One region of the Pseudomonas sp. EA_105y_Pfl2_R69 genome, then DNA from elsewhere that is predicted to be linked to it. Evidence: predicted binding sites of a transcription regulator. Region 1 holds the regulator's gene; each other region holds the start of a gene.

Region 1 (5,494 bases):
AGGTGCCGGTGCTGTTTGCAGCCGAGTTGGCCACCGGTCTGTTCGGCAGTTTCCTGGCGGCGATTTCCGGCGGCAACCTGTACCGCAAGTCCTCCTTTCTCGAAGGCACACTGGGTCAGCAGCTGTTTCCCGAGTGGCTGACGCTCGACGAGCGTCCGCATATCCCCCGCGCGTTGGGCAGCGCCGCCTTCGACGGCGACGGTCTGGCCACCTACGCCAAGTCCTTTGTCGAGCGTGGCGAGTTGCTCTCCTACGTGTTGGGCACCTATTCCGGGCGCAAGCTGGGCATGCCCAGCACCGCCAATGCCGGTGGTGTGCACAACCTGTTCGTCAGCCATGGCGATGAAGACCAGAAAGCGTTGCTCAAACGCATGGGCCGCGGTCTGCTGGTCACCGAGTTGATGGGCCAGGGCCTGAACATGGTCACCGGCGACTATTCCCGCGGCGCGGGCGGCTACTGGGTGGAGAACGGCGAGATCCAGTTCCCGGTGCAGGAAGTCACTATCGCCGGCAATATGCGGGATATGTTCCGGCAGATTGTCGCTGTGGGTAATGATCTGGAACTGCGCAGCAATATCCGCACCGGCTCGGTGCTGGTCGAGCGGATGACGGTGGCCGGTAGTTGATTCGGGCTGTATGAAAAAGGGGCTGTCGCTTAAGCGCTCAGCCCCTTTTTATTGCTTCGATCCGCTATTCGCCTTCGTCGAAGTAGTTGTTGATCAGCTCGCTGAGGGCATTGAGCGCCTCACCGTCCTGTTCGCCCTCGGTATGCAGGTGCACGGGCGTGCCTTTGCCGGCGGCGAGCATCATCACCGCCATGATGCTCTTGCCGTCCACCAGGCTGTCCGGGGCGCGGCCGATCTTGACCTGGCAGGGGAAGCGGCCGGCGACGCCAACAAACTTGGCGGCGGCACGGGCGTGCAGACCAAGCTTGTTGATGATGGTGATTTCGCAGGCGGGCATCGCGGCAATTCCTTAACTGAGGTCGCGGTGGCGAATCTGGACGTTCTTCAGGATGGGCTTGAGGGCTTCGCCGAGGCGGTTGGCCAGGTATACCGAACGATGATGGCCGCCGGTGCAGCCGATCGCGACCGTGACATAGGCGCGGTTGCTGGCGGCAAAGCGCGGCAGCCACTTGGTCAGGTAGGCGAAGATGTCCTGGTACATGTCTTCGACATCGGCCTGGGCCGAGAGGTAGTCGGCCACCGGTTGATCCAGGCCGGAGTAGTCGCGCAGGTCCGGTTTCCAGTAGGGGTTGGGCAGGCAGCGCACGTCGAACACCAGGTCGGCATCCACCGGCATACCGCGCTTGAAGCCGAAGGACTCGATAAGAAAGGCGGTACCCGGCTCCGGCTGGTTGAGCAGGCGCAGCTTGAGGCTGTCGCGCAACTGGTAGAGGTTGAGGTGGGTGGTGTCGATCTTCAGGTCGGCCAGATCGATGATCGGGCCCAGGAGCAGGCTTTCGTCGGCAATGGCCTCGGCCAGCGAGCGGCTCTCGTTGGTCAGCGGGTGGCGCCGGCGGGTCTCGGAGAAGCGCTTGAGCAGAGTCTCTTCATCGGCGTCGAGGTAGATCACGTCGCATTTGATATGCCGTGCGCGCACCTCGTCGAGCAGCTCGGGGAAACGCTTGAGGTGGCTGGGCAGGTTGCGCGCGTCGATCGACACGGCCACTTGCGGGTGCAGCAGCTCGGTATGCAGCAGGGCGCGTTCGGCCAGCTCCGGGAGCAGGCCTGCCGGCAGGTTGTCGATGCAATAGAAACCGTTGTCCTCAAGTACATCGAGGGCGGTGCTTTTGCCGGAGCCGGAGCGACCGCTGACGATGATCAGGCGCATGCTCAGGCTCGATTGAGTTGGCTTTGCACGTCCACCACCACCTGGTACAGGGACTCACTGCTCTGAGCCTGGCGCAGGCGGTCGCGCACGTCGCTGCGGTCGAGCATGCTGGCGATCTGTCGCAGCAGTTCCAGGTGGGCGTCGGTCGCCGCTTCGGGAACCAGCAGGACAAACAGCAGATCGACCGGCGCGCCGTCGATGGCGTCGAAGTCCACCGCGGCATCCAGTTTCAGCAGGGCACTGATCGGCGCGTTGCAACCGGGCAGGCGACAGTGCGGAATGGCGATGCCATTGCCGAAACCGGTCGAGCCGAGTTTTTCGCGGGCGATCAGGCTTTCGAATATATCTTGGCCATCCAGGTCGGGCAGCTCGCGCGCCACCAGGTTGGCAATCTGTTCGAGAACACGTTTTTTGCTGCCGCCCGGCACGTTCACCAGGGAACGGCCGGGGGTCAGGATAGTTTCAAGTCGGATCATAGGAGATAGGCGAGGTCAGCGGGCCAGTGCGCCCTGTTGACGGTCGAGCTGTTTTTCCTTGTGCTTGATGAGTTGGCGATCGAGTTTGTCGGTGAGTAAATCGATGGCGGCGTACATGTCGTCGTGTACCGCATTGGCGACGACTTCACCGCCGGCAATGTGCAGGGTCGCTTCGATTTTCTGCTTGAGCTTCTCGACCTCCATGATGACTTGCACATTGGTGATTTTGTCGAAGTGGCGCTCCAGTCGACCGAGTTTTTCGTCGATATAGGCGCGCATGGCGTCGGTCACATCCAGCTGATGTCCACTGATGTTGACTTGCATACCGCATTCTCCTTGTTGCCGTGTGTAAGAGGCAGGCAATAGGCCTGCCGCCGGAACACTGTGGCGTGGAAGACCCTGGCAGAACGAGTCTGGCACTGTCGCCGGCGCGTATAGGCAGCAGAGCTGCTTGCGCGCAAAGGCGAGGCCGGGTGTTGTTTTGTGCAGTGTGAACCGTCTTCCTTCTTGTGCCGCCCTAGATCAATCGCTTGCGCTCGCTGGATGGCGCTATCCCGAGGGATTCACGGTACTTTGCGACTGTACGGCGGGCTACTTGAATGCCCTGTGCCTCCAGTAAACCAGCGATCTTGCTGTCACTCAACGGCTTTTTTGCATTTTCCGCGGCGACCAGTTTTTTGATGATGGCGCGGATTGCGGTGGACGAGCATTCGCCGCCCTCGGAGGTACTGACGTGGCTGGAGAAGAAGTATTTCAGCTCGTAAATGCCGCGCGGGGTGTGCATGAATTTCTGTGTGGTGACCCGCGAGATGGTCGACTCGTGCATGCCCACGGCCTCGGCGATATCGTGCAGCACCAGAGGTTTCATCGCCTCGTCGCCGTAGTCGAGGAAGCCGCGCTGGTGTTCGACGATCTGCGTGGCGACCTTCATCAGGGTTTCGTTGCGGCTTTGCAGGCTCTTGATAAACCAGCGCGCTTCCTGCAGCTGGTTGCGCATAAAGGTGTTGTCGGCACTGGAGTCGGCACGCTTCACAAAACCGGCGTACTGCGCGTTGACCCGCAGGCGCGGCATGGCTTCCTGGTTCAGCTCCACCAGCCAGCGTTCGTTGTGCTTGCGCACGATCACGTCCGGCACCACGTATTCCGGCTCGCTCGATTCGATCTGCGAGCCGGGGCGCGGGTTGAGGCTCTGGATCAGCTCGATAACCTGGCGCAGCTCGTCTTCCTTGAGCTTCATGCGGCGCATCAGCTGGCTGTAATCGCGGCTGCCGAGCAGGTCGAGGTAGTCGCTGGCCAGGCGCTGGGCCTCGCTCAGCCAGGGGGTCTTGGCCGGCAGTTGGCGCAGTTGCAGGAGCAGGCATTCGCCGAGGTTGCGCGCGGCAATGCCGGCGGGCTCGAACTGCTGGATGCGGTGCAGCACGGCCTCGACTTCGTCCAGTTCGATGTCCAGCTCCGGGTCGAAGGCCTCGACCACTTCTTCCAGGGTTTCTTCCAGATAGCCCTGCTCGTTGATGCAGTCGATCAGGGTCACCGCGATCAGGCGGTCCTTGTCGGACATGGGCGAAAGATTGAGCTGCCAGAGCATATGGCTCTGCAGGCTCTCGCCGCTGGAGGTGCGGGTGGTGAAGTCCCACTCGTCATCGTCGTTGCTGCTGCTCGGCAGGCTGCTGGCGCTGGTCTGGTAGATGTCTTCCCAGGCGGTATCGACGGGCAGCTCGTTGGGAATGCGCTCGTTCCAGTCGCCTTCCTCCAGGTTGTCCACAGTCTGGGTGTTTTCCTGGTAGCTGGGCTCCTGGAACGTGGGCTCTTGCTGTTCGCTGGAAGTGGCGCTCTCCGCACCATCGGCCATGGGGTCCGAGTTGTCGAAATCTTCGCCGTCTTCCTGGCGTTCGAGCATCGGATTGGATTCCAGTGCCTCCTGGATCTCTTGTTGCAGATCCAGGGTCGACAGTTGGAGTAGGCGAATGGCCTGTTGCAGCTGCGGTGTCATCGTCAGCTGCTGGCCCATCTTCAGGACTAGCGATGGTTTCATTGCAGACCTTATTTACCGGCGTCTGTGCGCAATCCACTACAGGGCGCGGAGGCGCCACAAGGAAGCAAATTATATGCCTGACTCTAAGGGGTTTGCCTAGGGGTGGCGCTTGTTTGCGTGAGAAAAGCCCCTGTTACAGGCGGAACTCATGTCCCAGGTACACCTCTTTGACCGTCTGGTTGGCCAGGATGGCTTCGGCGTCGCCTTCGGCGATCAGTTGGCCGTCACTGACAATGTAGGCGGTTTCGCAGATGTCCAGGGTCTCGCGTACGTTGTGATCGGTGATCAGTACGCCGATACCCTTGGCCTTGAGGTGGTAGATGATCTGTTTGATATCGCCGACCGAGATCGGGTCGACCCCGGCAAAGGGTTCGTCGAGCAGGATGAACTTGGGCGAGGTCGCCAGGGCGCGGGCGATTTCCACACGCCGGCGTTCGCCGCCGGACAGGCTCATACCGAGGTTGTCGCGGATATGGCTGATATGAAACTCCTGCAGCAGGCTTTCCAGCTCCTTGCGCCGCTCTGTGCGGTCCAGGTCCTTGCGGGTTTCCAGGATGGCCATGATGTTGTCGGCCACGCTGAGCTTGCGAAAGATCGAGGCTTCCTGCGGCAGGTAGCCGATGCCGGCGCGGGCGCGGCCGTGCATGGGCTGGTGGCTGACGTCGAGGTCGTCGATCAGGACGCGGCCCTGGTCGGCCTGGACCAAGCCGACGATCATGTAGAAGCAGGTGGTCTTGCCCGCGCCGTTGGGGCCGAGCAGGCCGACGATCTGCCCGCTGTCGATGCTCAGGCTGACGTCGCGCACGACTTGGCGGCCTTTGTAGCTCTTGGCCAGGTGCTGGGCTTTCAATGTGGCCATGGTTACTGCGCCTGCTGGTCGGCTGGTTTGTTCTTCGGCTGGATCACCATGTCGATTCGCGGCCGTGGCACGCTGACATTGCTGCCAGTGGCGCGGCCGGCGTTGACGATCTGGCGCTGGGTGTCATAGACGATCTTCTCGCCTTCGAAGGTGTTGCCTTCCTGGATCACCTTGGCCTGGTCGATCAGCACGATGCGCTCGTTGGCGGCGAAGTACTGGATGGTCAGGCCGTAGGCCTTGACGATCTGCTTGTCGGCGGCTGGCAACTGCTCGTAATAGGCGGGCTTGCCGACG
Region 2 (5,494 bases), 470 kb from region 1:
GATGCTGACGCTGAAGGTGCCGTTGTTGGCGCGCATGGCTTCGTCGCTGGGCACGCCGCTAACCTGCAGCAAGCTGTAGGGCGCTGCCGGGGCTTCGTTGGAGTTACTGTCGACCGGCGGCAGGCTGGGTACCTGCATGTTTACGCTATTGGTCTGCGGCAGTTGCACGCTCTCCGTGGCCTGGCCTTCCGGCGGCTGATCGGTGAACACGGTGTTGCCCTTGGCGTCGGTGTATTTGTAGATCTGCGCGCTGGCCGGCAAGGCCAGGCCGAGTAACAGGCAGATGAGCAGAGGGCGCATGGCCGAACTCTCCTGGTGGGTGTGTGCTAAGACTTGCACCGGCTGCGCGCGCTGGCAAGGGCGCTGATGGCCGGGCGTGCGCCAGTGCAGCAAAGGCTGGGACAAAAGGTCGAGGCGGGCGGCCGGATGTGGCGACGGCAAAACGCAAAAAGGCCACCCGAAGGTGGCCTCTTGTCTTGCGTGCGGGATTAGACGCTGTAGTACAGGTCGTATTCCAGCGGGTGGACGAAGGTGCGAACCTTGATTTCTTCTTCGGACTTCAGCTCGATGTAGGCATCGATAAAGTCGTCGGAGAACACGCCGCCCTTGGTCAGGAACGCGCGGCCCTTGTCCAGCTCTTCCAGGGCTTCTTTCAGGCTGCCGCACACCTGCGGGATCAGCTTGCCTTCTTCCGGCGGCAGGTCGTACAGGTTCTTGTCGGCTGCATCGCCAGGGTGGATCTTGTTCTGGATGCCGTCCAGGCCGGCCATCAGCAGCGCGGCGAAGGCCAGGTAGGGGTTGGCAGCCGGATCCGGGAAGCGCGCCTCGATGCGGCGGGCTTTCGGGCTGGACACGTACGGAATACGGATCGAGGCGGAACGGTTGCGGGCCGAGTAGGCCAGCATGACCGGGGCTTCGAAGCCCGGGACCAGACGCTTGTAGGAGTTGGTCGACGGGTTGGTGAAGCCGTTCAGCGCCTTGCCGTGCTTGATGATGCCGCCGATGAAGTACAGGGCGGTATCGGACAGACCGGCATAGCCTTCGCCGGAGAAGGTGTTCTTGCCATCTTTGCTGATGGACATGTGTACGTGCATACCCGAGCCGTTGTCGCCGTACAGCGGCTTAGGCATAAAGGTAGCGGTCTTGCCATAGGCATCGGCCACGTTGTGTACGCAGTACTTCAGGGTCTGAACTTCGTCAGCCTTGGCTACCAGGGTGTTGAACTTCACGCCGATTTCGTTCTGGCCGGCAGTCGCCACTTCGTGGTGGTGCACTTCGATGACCAGGCCCATTTCTTCCATGGCATTACACATGGCAGTACGGATTTCGTGGTCGTGGTCGCACGGCGGAACCGGGAAGTACCCGCCTTTGACGGCTGGGCGGTGGCCCTTGTTGCCGCCTTCGATGTCGGCGTCGGTGTTCCAGGAACCCTGCTCGGAGAAGATCTTGAACATCGAGCCGGAGATGTCGGACTTGAACTTCACTTCGTCGAAGATGAAGAACTCGGGCTCCGGGCCGACGAATACGGTGTCGCCGATGCCGGTGCTTTTCAGGAATTCTTCGGCGCGCTTGGCGATCGAGCGCGGGTCGCGGTCGTAGCCCTGCATGGTGCTCGGCTCGACGATGTCGCAGACCAGGATCAGGGTCGGCTCTTCGGTGAACGGGTCGAGAACGGCGGTATCGTCGACCGGCATCAGGATCATGTCGGAGGCTTCGATGCCTTTCCAGCCATGAATGGAGGAGCCGTCGAACATTTTGCCGTGCTCGAAAAATTCGTCGTCCAGGGCGTCACGGGCCGGCATGGTCACGTGGTGCTGTTTGCCCTTGGTGTCGGTGAAGCGCAGGTCAACCCACTTCACGTCGTGTTCTTTAATCAGTTGAATCGACTTCGACATGCTGTCCTCCAGATGGCCAAGGCTCGGAATGATGAGCCCTCAATAGTACGGTGCAGCCCGGCGGGATAGTCCTCCAGGGCAACCTGCCTCACAAGGGAGCAAATTGCATGCCAGTGCACAGGAATGGGTGCATGCCCTGAAACTCAGGGCTGGCGGGGGCTGTGACTGTACGGCAGGGAAATATTTGCACCAGTATGGGGCGGCGTATTTGTTGCGCGCACTTAAATGGTGCGGCTTGTTAAGTGTTGTAGGTTTTTGATCAAAGCTTGAGCAATTTCCGCTATAATCCGCGCCCCTGTTTTTTTGGCCGCTGCGGCGCTACTCGTTTTCATGAAACTGATCGTTAAAGTCTTCCCGGAAATCACCATCAAGAGCCGGCCGGTGCGTAAGCATTTTATCCGGCAGCTGGCGAAGAATATTCGTTCGGTTTTGCGTGAGCTCGATCCGCAGGTGCTGGTCAGTGGCGTGTGGGACAACCTGGAAGTCGAAACCCAGGTCAGTGAGCCGAAGACCCTGCAGGCGATGATCGAGCGCTTGCGCTGCACCCCGGGCATCACCCATTTCCTCCAGGTCGATGAATATCCCCTGGGCGATTTCGACGATGTGCTGGAAAAATGCAAGCTGCACTTCGCCGAGCAGCTGCCGGGAAAGATCTTCGCCGTACGCTGCAAGCGCGCCGGCAAGCATGCCTTCAGCTCCATGGATATCGAGCGCTATGTGGGCAGCCAGCTGCGCCAGCAGTGCGGCGCGGCCGGGATCGACCTGAAGCAGCCGCAAGTCGAAGTGCGCATGGAAATCCGCGACCAGCGCCTGTTCGTCATTCATAACCAGCACGAAGGCCTGGGCGGTTACCCGCTGGGTTCGCTGGAGCAGACCCTGGTGCTGATGAGCGGCGGCTTCGATTCCACAGTCGCCGCTTATCAAATGATGCGTCGCGGCCTGGTCACCCACTTCTGCTTCTTCAACCTCGGTGGCCGTGCCCACGAGCTGGGCGTGATGGAAGTGGCGCATTACCTCTGGCAGAAATTCGGCAGCTCGCAGCGCGTGCTGTTTATCAGCGTGCCGTTCGAGGAAGTGCTCGGCGAGATTCTCGGCAAGGTCGACAACAGCCAGATGGGCGTGATCTTGAAGCGCATGATGCTACGCGCCTCCACACGGATGGCCGAGCAGTTGCAGATCAATGCCCTGGTTACCGGCGAGGCGATTTCCCAGGTGTCCAGTCAGACCCTGCCCAACCTCTCGGTGATCGATTCGGCCACCGACATGCTGGTGCTGCGCCCGCTGATCGCCAGCCACAAGCAGGACATCATCAACACCGCCAACCAGATCGGCACCGCCGAGTTCGCCAAGCACATGCCCGAGTACTGCGGCGTGATCTCGGTGAACCCGACCACCCGGGCGAAGAAGGACCGGATCGAACACGAGGAGCGCCAGTTCGATATGGCCGTCCTCGAGCGCGCCCTGGAGCGGGCGACCCTGCTGCCGATCGACAAGGTGATCGATGAGCTGGGCAAGGACGTCAAGGTCGAGGAAGTCAGCGAAGCCCTGGCCAGTCATGTCATCATCGACATCCGTCACCCGGATAACGCCGAAGAGCAGCCTCTCGAGCTGCCCGGTATCGAAGTGCAAACGCTGCCGTTCTATGCCCTGAACAGCCGCTTCAAAGAGCTGGATGCCAATCGCCAATACCTGCTGTATTGCGACAAAGGCGTGATGAGCCGTTTGCATGCCCACCATCTGCTCAGCGAGGGGCATGCCAATGTGCGCGTTTATCGTCCGGCATAAGACGCCCGGGTTGAATGGCGGCAGCATCCGCCATCGCCCTCCCGACCCACAGGCGGCGTAACAGCCACAGTGCTGGTACGCCGCCTGGCAGAAATCGCAATTAGTTAATATCCGCCGCCTAGACTAAGCGGCACACCGAATCCTCTGATCGAGATACACAAGTGATCGAAAATCTACGCAACATCGCCATCATTGCCCACGTTGACCATGGTAAGACCACCCTGGTAGACAAACTCCTGCGTCAGTCCGGCACCCTCGAGCGCGGCGAGCTCAACGACGAGCGCGTGATGGACAGCAACGACCAGGAAAAAGAGCGCGGCATTACCATTCTCGCCAAGAACACCGCGATCAACTGGAACGGCTACCACATCAACATCGTCGACACCCCCGGCCACGCCGACTTCGGCGGTGAAGTTGAGCGCGTGATGTCGATGGTTGACTCCGTACTGCTGCTGGTCGACGCCCAAGACGGCCCGATGCCGCAAACCCGTTTCGTGACCAAGAAGGCCTTCGAAGCCGGCCTGCGTCCAATCGTGGTAATCAACAAAGTTGACCGTCCAGGCGCACGTCCGGACTGGGTTCTGGACCAGATCTTCGACCTGTTCGACAACCTCGGTGCCACCGAAGAGCAGTTGGACTTCCAGGTCGTTTACGCCTCGGCCCTGAACGGCATTGCCGGTCTGGATCACACCGACATGGCCGAAGACATGACCCCGCTGTACCAGTCCATCGTCGACAACGTGCCGTCCCCCCAGGTTGATATCGACGGTCCGTTCCAGATGCAAATTTCCGCACTGGACTACAACAGCTTCCTCGGCATTATCGGCGTTGGCCGTATCGCCCGTGGTCGCGTCAAGCCGAACACCCCGGTGATCGCCATCGACGCCGACGGCAAGAAGCGCAACGGTCGTATCCTCAAGCTGATGGGTCACCACGGCCTGCACCGCATCGACGTCGAAGAGGCCACTGCTGGCGACATCGTCTGCGTCAGCGGTATGGACTCGCTGTTCATCTCCGACACCCTGTGCGACATCAACCATGTCGAGGCGATGAAGCCGCTGACCGTCGACGAGCCGACCGTATCCATGACCTTCCAGGTCAACGATTCGCCGTTCTGCGGTAAGGAAGGCAAGTTCGTCACCAGCCGCAACATCAAGGAGCGTCTGGACAAGGAGCTGCTGTACAACGTGGCCCTGCGTGTCGAAGAAGGCGACAGCGCCGACAAGTTCAAGGTCTCCGGCCGTGGTGAGCTGCACCTCTCGGTACTGATCGAAACCATGCGTCGCGAAGGCTTCGAAATGGGTGTGGGTCGTCCGGAAGTGATCATCCGTCAGGTTGACGGCGTCAAGCAGGAACCCTTCGAGAACGTCACCATCGACACCCCGGAAGAATCCCAGGGCAAGGTCATGGAAGAGATGGGCCTGCGTAAGGGCGACCTGACCAACATGGTGCCGGATGGCAAGGGCCGTGTGCGTCTGGAATACAACATCCCTGCTCGTGGTCTGATCGGTTTCCGTAACCAGTTCCTGACCCTGACCAACGGTGCTGGCATCCTGACCTCGATCTTCGATCGCTACGACACCATGAAGTCCGGTGACATGTCCGGCCGTCAGAACGGTGTTCTGGTATCGGTAGAAACCGGCAAGGCGCTGACCTACTCCCTGGAAACTCTGCAGGCGCGCGGCAAGCTGTTCGTCGAGCACGGCCAGGAAATCTACAACGGTCAGATCGTCGGTCTGAACAGCCGTGACAACGACATGGGTGTGAACCCAACCAAAGGCAAGAAGCTCGACAACATGCGTGCTTCCGGCAAG
Region 3 (5,494 bases), on a different contig from region 1:
TCCTGATGTCCATGGGCGCTCAAGAGCGCAAGGGGCATGCCTATCAAGTCATGACCCACAAATACATAGCCCCCCTGGTCGAACTGTCTGGCTGTGTGCCGCTGCTGGCCCCCAGCTGCTGCGGTACCGATGACATCGAGCAGTACCTGTCGATGGTCGATGGGGTCTACCTGACCGGTGCCGGCAGCAATATCGACCCGGCGCTCTACGGCCAGGAAAACCTGACCCCGAGCAAAGGCCAGGACCAGGATCGTGATCTCTTCGATATTCCCCTGATTCGCGCCGCCCTGGCCCGTGGCCTGCCATTGCTCGGCGTCTGCCGCGGCATGCAGGAAATCAACGTGGCCCTGGGCGGCAGCATCCACCAGAAGGCCTACGAAGTGCCGGGCATCAGCGATCACCGCGAAGACCCCAGCACCTCGGTCGCCGAACAGTATGCCGACCGCCACAGCGTGCGTGCGCTGCCGGGCAGCTGGTTTGCCGAGCTGATGGGGCATGCCGAGTTCCCGGTCAACTCCCTCCACGGTCAGGCCGTGGATCGCCTGGGCGCTGGTATCGAAGCCCTGGCCCATGCCGAGGATGGTCTGATCGAAGCCATCCACCTGCCGGACGCCGCGCAGTTCACCCTGGCCGTGCAATGGCACCCGGAGTGGCAGGCGGCGCAGAACCCGCACTCGGTGAAGATCTTCCAGGCCTTTGGCGACGCCTGCCGTGAGCAGGCCGCACGGCGCGACCAGTAAGCTTTGAGCTGACAAAAACAAGCCCCGCAAATGCGGGGCTTGTTTTTGGCTATGTACCCGGTACGTGTTGAAGGCTGTGGGCCGCAAAATGATGTCGTGGGAGTCCTGATTCGTAGGGTGGTTAGCGACGCAAACACCGCCCGAAGATCCCACCCACGATAGTGGCGCGGCGCGTAACCCACCAGCCAATGGAGCGCATGGTGCCGGCGGTGGGTTACGCCGCATGCCGAGTGACGTGATGCTTGGCAATCACTCTATGCGGCTAACCCACCCTACGAAAGCTGCTTGCAACAGGTAATTGGGACATAGCCTTCTTTATGGGGGCGCTTCAGGCACCGTTGTTGCTGGGGCGATATTGCAGGGCCTCGGCCAGGTGAGGGCGGCCGATGCGGGGCGCGCCGTCCAGATCGGCCAGGGTGCGCGCCACCTTCATCACCCGGTGTGCGGCGCGCAGGCTCAGGCCCAGGCGTTCGCAGGCGTTTTCCAGCCAGTGGCGATCCTCGCCATCCAGGCTGCAGTGTTGCTGCACGCCGGCCAGGTCCAGGTGGGCGTTGGCACAGCCCTGGCGCGCCAGTTGCTGCTGGCGTGCGCGCACCACCAGGGCGGCCAGTTCGGTGCTGCTGGGGCCGTGGTTGCTGCTGGTTTCCAGGCGGGTGGTTTCCCGGGGTACGCTCAGGTGCAGGTCGATGCGGTCGAGCAGTGGGCCGGAGAGCTTGCTGCGGTAGCGCTGGATCTGTTCGGCCGAGCAGCGACAGCGTCCGGAAGGGTCGCCCAGATGGCCGCAGGGGCAGGGGTTCATCGCCGCCACCAGTTGGAAGCGCGCCGGGAAGCGCACCTTGTCGCGGGCCCGAGCGATGACGATATGCCCGCTTTCCAGGGGTTCGCGCAAGACTTCCAGAACCTTGCGATCGAATTCCGGAAGCTCGTCCAAAAACAGGACGCCCTGATGGGCCAGGGTGATTTCCCCCGGTTGCGGCCGACTGCCGCCGCCTACCAGGGCCGGCCCGGATGCACTGTGATGGGGCGTGCGAAAAGGCCGCTGGGGCCAGGCGGTCAATGGCGTGTGGCTGGCCACCGAGTGGATGGCGGCCACTTCCAGTGCTTCCCGTTCGTCCAGCGGCGGCAACAGGCCGGGCAGGCGGCTGGCCAGCAGGGTCTTGCCGGTCCCCGGTGGGCCGCTGAACAGCAGGTTGTGCGAGCCGGCCGCGGCCACCAGCAGGGCGCGCTTGGCCGCGACCTGGCCCTGCACTTCGGCGAGGTCCGGGTAGGGCTGCAGCTGGCGCAGCAGGCCCTGGGCCTGATAGGGCGCGATGGGCGTCTGACCATTGAGGTGGGCGGCGACTTCCAGCAGATGCTCCACGGCAATCACTTCCAGCCCCGAGGCCAGGCTGGCTTCTTCGGCGTTGGCCTTGGGCACCATTAAGGTGCGCCCGGCGGCGCGGGCAGCCAGGGCGGCGGGCAGCACGCCCTGTACGGGGCGAATCGCCCCGGACAATGCCAGCTCGCCCAGGCATTCGAGCCGCTCCAGGGCGGCGGCCGGTACCTGGCCGCTGGCGGCGAGAATCCCTAAGGCAATCGCCAGGTCGAAACGCCCACCGTCCTTGGGCAGGTCGGCCGGGGCCAGATTCAGGGTGATGCGTCTAGGCGGGAACTCGAAGGCGCAGTTGAGGATGGCGCTGCGCACCCGGTCCTTGCTTTCCTTGACCGCCGTTTCCGGCAGACCGACCAGGGCCAGGGAGGGCAGGCCGTTGGCCAGATGGGCTTCGACCGTCACCGCCGGGGCTTCGACGCCGACTTGGGCGCGGCTGTGGACTATGGCCAGGGACATCGATCACTCCTTGATCGGCTGGTGCATCCGCTGTGGGCGTTACTCGTTGGTGGTGGCGGCTTCTGTGGCGTCTGCCCCGCGCGCTTCCATCTCGGCGACCTTGGCTTCCAGGGCTTCCAGGCGGGCGCGGGTACGCGCCAGGACCACCATCTGGCTGTCGAATTCGTCGCGGCTGACCAGGTCGAGCTTGCTGAAGCCGCTTTGCAGCAACAGCTTGAACTGGGTTTCGAATTCGCTGCGTGGCAGCGGGCTGTCGCCACTGAACAGGCGAGAGGCGTGTTGGCTAAGGGCGTCGAGCAGGGCTTTGGGTGGCAGCATGGCGAGATTCCGGTAACAGATGGTCGCCAGTGTAGCACGCAGTCCCGGGCGGCTTGCCTGGGCGCGGCCGGTGCACTTGGCTGGCGCGCTGCACGCTTTTCGCGCGTGCGGCGGCAGGGTGCCGCACCATTGTTGTGCGCTGGTTACCCCTAAACGTCAGGGATAATCCCCTGTTTAGTAGCTAACTGCATGAAATAAGTAGTTTTTATTGGAGTTGGCAGGCTTTCTGCTTTGTCTCTGGCGACGCATGCACCGATGCAGTTCCGGTGCGTCAGGCGGGGCGGGGAAGTGCTTCGCCGGGAGCTGTTGGTGAGTATCGGTGCCGCTGGCTTAGGGCCGCGATGCATTACAAAAGCCAGACACTGCGCTTAGACTTGAGTCGGGTTCGTAATTCCTGGGGCAAGTCCACCTTACACGGGAGAAAGTTTCATGAAGCTAGTCACTGCCATCATCAAGCCGTTCAAGCTGGACGACGTCCGTGAGTCACTGTCGGAGATCGGCGTGCAGGGCATCACTGTCACCGAAGTCAAAGGCTTCGGTCGGCAGAAAGGCCATACCGAGTTGTACCGCGGTGCCGAATACGTGGTCGATTTTTTGCCGAAGGTGAAAATCGACGTGGCCATCGCCGATGATCAGCTCGATCGTGTGATCGAGGCCATTACCAAGGCCGCCAACACCGGCAAGATCGGTGACGGCAAGATTTTCGTTGTAAACCTGGAACAGGCGATTCGCATCCGTACCGGCGAAACCGATACCGACGCGATCTAAGCGCCCTTCGAACCCCACACGCCCCAGGAGTTAAACCATGACTCTGCGAACAATCGCAGGGCTAGGAGCCCTTTTGTCTCTCGTTCCTGGCTTTGCCATGGCCGAAGAGGCAAGCCTGAGCAGCGGCGACACCGCCTGGATGCTGGTGGCCACTGTGCTGGTGCTGTTTATGACCATTCCCGGTCTGGCGCTGTTCTATGCCGGCATGGTGCGTTCCAAGAACGTGCTGTCGGTGTTGATGCAGTGCTTTGCCGTGACCGGTTTGATCAGCATCCTGTGGGTCGTTTACGGCTACAGCCTGGCATTTGACAGCACCGGCATGGAGCAGGGTGTGGTCAACCTCAACTCCTTTGTCGGCGGTTTCTCCAAAGCCTTCCTCAGTGGTTTGACCCTGGACAGCCTGGTGGCCACGGTGCCGGAATCGGTGTTTATCACCTTCCAGATGACCTTCGCCATCATCACCCCCGCCCTGATCGTCGGAGCCTTTGCCGAGCGCATGAAGTTCTCGGCCATGCTGATCTTCATGGCGCTGTGGTTCACCCTGGTCTATGCGCCCATCGCGCATATGGTCTGGGGCGGCGACGGCGCACTGATGTGGGACTGGGGCGTGCTGGACTTCGCCGGCGGCACCGTGGTGCATATCAACGCCGGTATTGCCGGGCTGGTGGCCTGTCTGGTGCTGGGCAAGCGCAAGGGCTTCCCGACTACCGCCATGCCGCCGCACAACCTCGGCTACACCCTGATCGGCGCAAGCATGCTCTGGGTTGGCTGGTTCGGTTTCAACGCCGGCTCGGCCCTGGCGGCCAACGGCAGCGCCGGCATGGCCATGCTGGTGACCCAGATCGCCACCGCTACCGCGGCGCTGAGCTGGATGTTCGCCGAGTGGATCACCCATCGCAAACCCAGTGTGCTGGGCATCGCCTCGGGTGCGGTGGCGGGCCTGGTGGCCATCACCCCGGCATCCGGTACGGCCGGTCCCATGGGGGCCCTGGCGATCGGCTTGGCCAGCGGGGTGATCTGCTTCTTCTGTGCCACCAGCCTGAAACGCAAGCTGGGCTATGACGACTCTCTGGACGTTTTCGGCGTGCATGCCGTGGGCGGTATCGTCGGGGCCATCCTCACCGGGGCGTTCGCCGCACCGGCGCTGGGGGGCTTTGGCGAAGTGGAGAACATTCCTGCGCAGTTGTGGGTGCAGTTCCAGGGGGTGGCCTTCACGGTGGTGTACACCGCGCTGGTGACCTTCGTGATCCTGAAAGTGATCGACCTAGTAATGGGCCTGCGTGTCAGCGACGAGGAAGAGACCATCGGCCTCGATCTCGCCCTGCATAACGAGCGTGGCTACAACCTGTAAGCACACGGAGCGCGTCCGGAGCCAACCCGGACGCCTTAACCGAATAGCGCTATAAAGCGCAACGGCAAGAGGTGAACCATGGACAACACAGCATTGACTGCACTGCAGTACGGTTTTGACACCTTCTACTTTTTGGTTTGCGGCGCCCTGGTGATGTGGATGGCAGCGGGTTTTGCCATGCTCGAGTCCGGGTTGGTGCGAGCCAAGAACACCACCGAGATTCTCACCAAGAACATCGCCCTGTACGCAGTGGCCAGTGTCATGTACCTGGTGATCGGCTATCACATCATGTACTCCAGCCCGGAAGGCGGCATCCTGCCAAGTCTGGGCTTCCTGATCGGCGACGAGAACAGCGTCGAGTCGGTGCTTGCCGGCGGTGACGACGCGCCCTACTACTCGGCCCGTTCCGACTTCTTCTTCCAGGTGGTGTTCGCCGCTACCTGTATGTCGATCGTCTCCGGTGCCGTGGCCGAGCGCATGAAGCTGTGG

Evidence for each region. Region 1 encodes sigma-54, which starts transcription at its own class of promoters, with help from an activator protein. Its sites were predicted from a motif close to ANTGGCATNNANNTTGCTNT; they were not measured.
Region 2: a site for sigma-54 is predicted at 1,991-2,010, ahead of glnA (glutamate--ammonia ligase). Genes of this name have one in related genera too.
Region 3: a site for sigma-54 is predicted at 3,100-3,119, ahead of glnK (P-II family nitrogen regulator). Genes of this name have one in related genera too.

The regions. Positions count from the first base shown of each region.
Region 1 covers NZ_CAXAOO010000001.1:778,904-784,397, forward strand. Annotated here, with positions in the region: gene pmbA (metalloprotease PmbA) at 1-626, shown strand, start outside; gene AACY13_RS03360 (HPr family phosphocarrier protein) at 691-963, opposite strand; gene rapZ (RNase adapter RapZ) at 976-1,833, opposite strand; gene ptsN (PTS IIA-like nitrogen regulatory protein PtsN) at 1,836-2,309, opposite strand; gene hpf (ribosome hibernation-promoting factor, HPF/YfiA family) at 2,325-2,633, opposite strand; gene AACY13_RS03380 (RNA polymerase factor sigma-54) at 2,827-4,341, opposite strand; gene lptB (LPS export ABC transporter ATP-binding protein) at 4,475-5,200, opposite strand; gene lptA (lipopolysaccharide transport periplasmic protein LptA) at 5,203-5,494, opposite strand, start outside.
Region 2 covers NZ_CAXAOO010000001.1:311,436-316,929, forward strand. Annotated here, with positions in the region: gene AACY13_RS01350 (DUF4124 domain-containing protein) at 1-300, opposite strand, end outside; gene glnA (glutamate--ammonia ligase) at 489-1,895, opposite strand; gene thiI (tRNA uracil 4-sulfurtransferase ThiI) at 2,226-3,680, shown strand; gene typA (translational GTPase TypA) at 3,842-5,494, shown strand, end outside.
Region 3 covers NZ_CAXAOO010000005.1:21,176-26,669, forward strand. Annotated here, with positions in the region: gene AACY13_RS14945 (gamma-glutamyl-gamma-aminobutyrate hydrolase family protein) at 1-740, shown strand, start outside; gene AACY13_RS14950 (YifB family Mg chelatase-like AAA ATPase) at 1,069-2,568, opposite strand; gene AACY13_RS14955 (accessory factor UbiK family protein) at 2,608-2,886, opposite strand; gene glnK (P-II family nitrogen regulator) at 3,316-3,654, shown strand; gene AACY13_RS14965 (ammonium transporter) at 3,692-5,005, shown strand; gene AACY13_RS14970 (ammonium transporter) at 5,084-5,494, shown strand, end outside.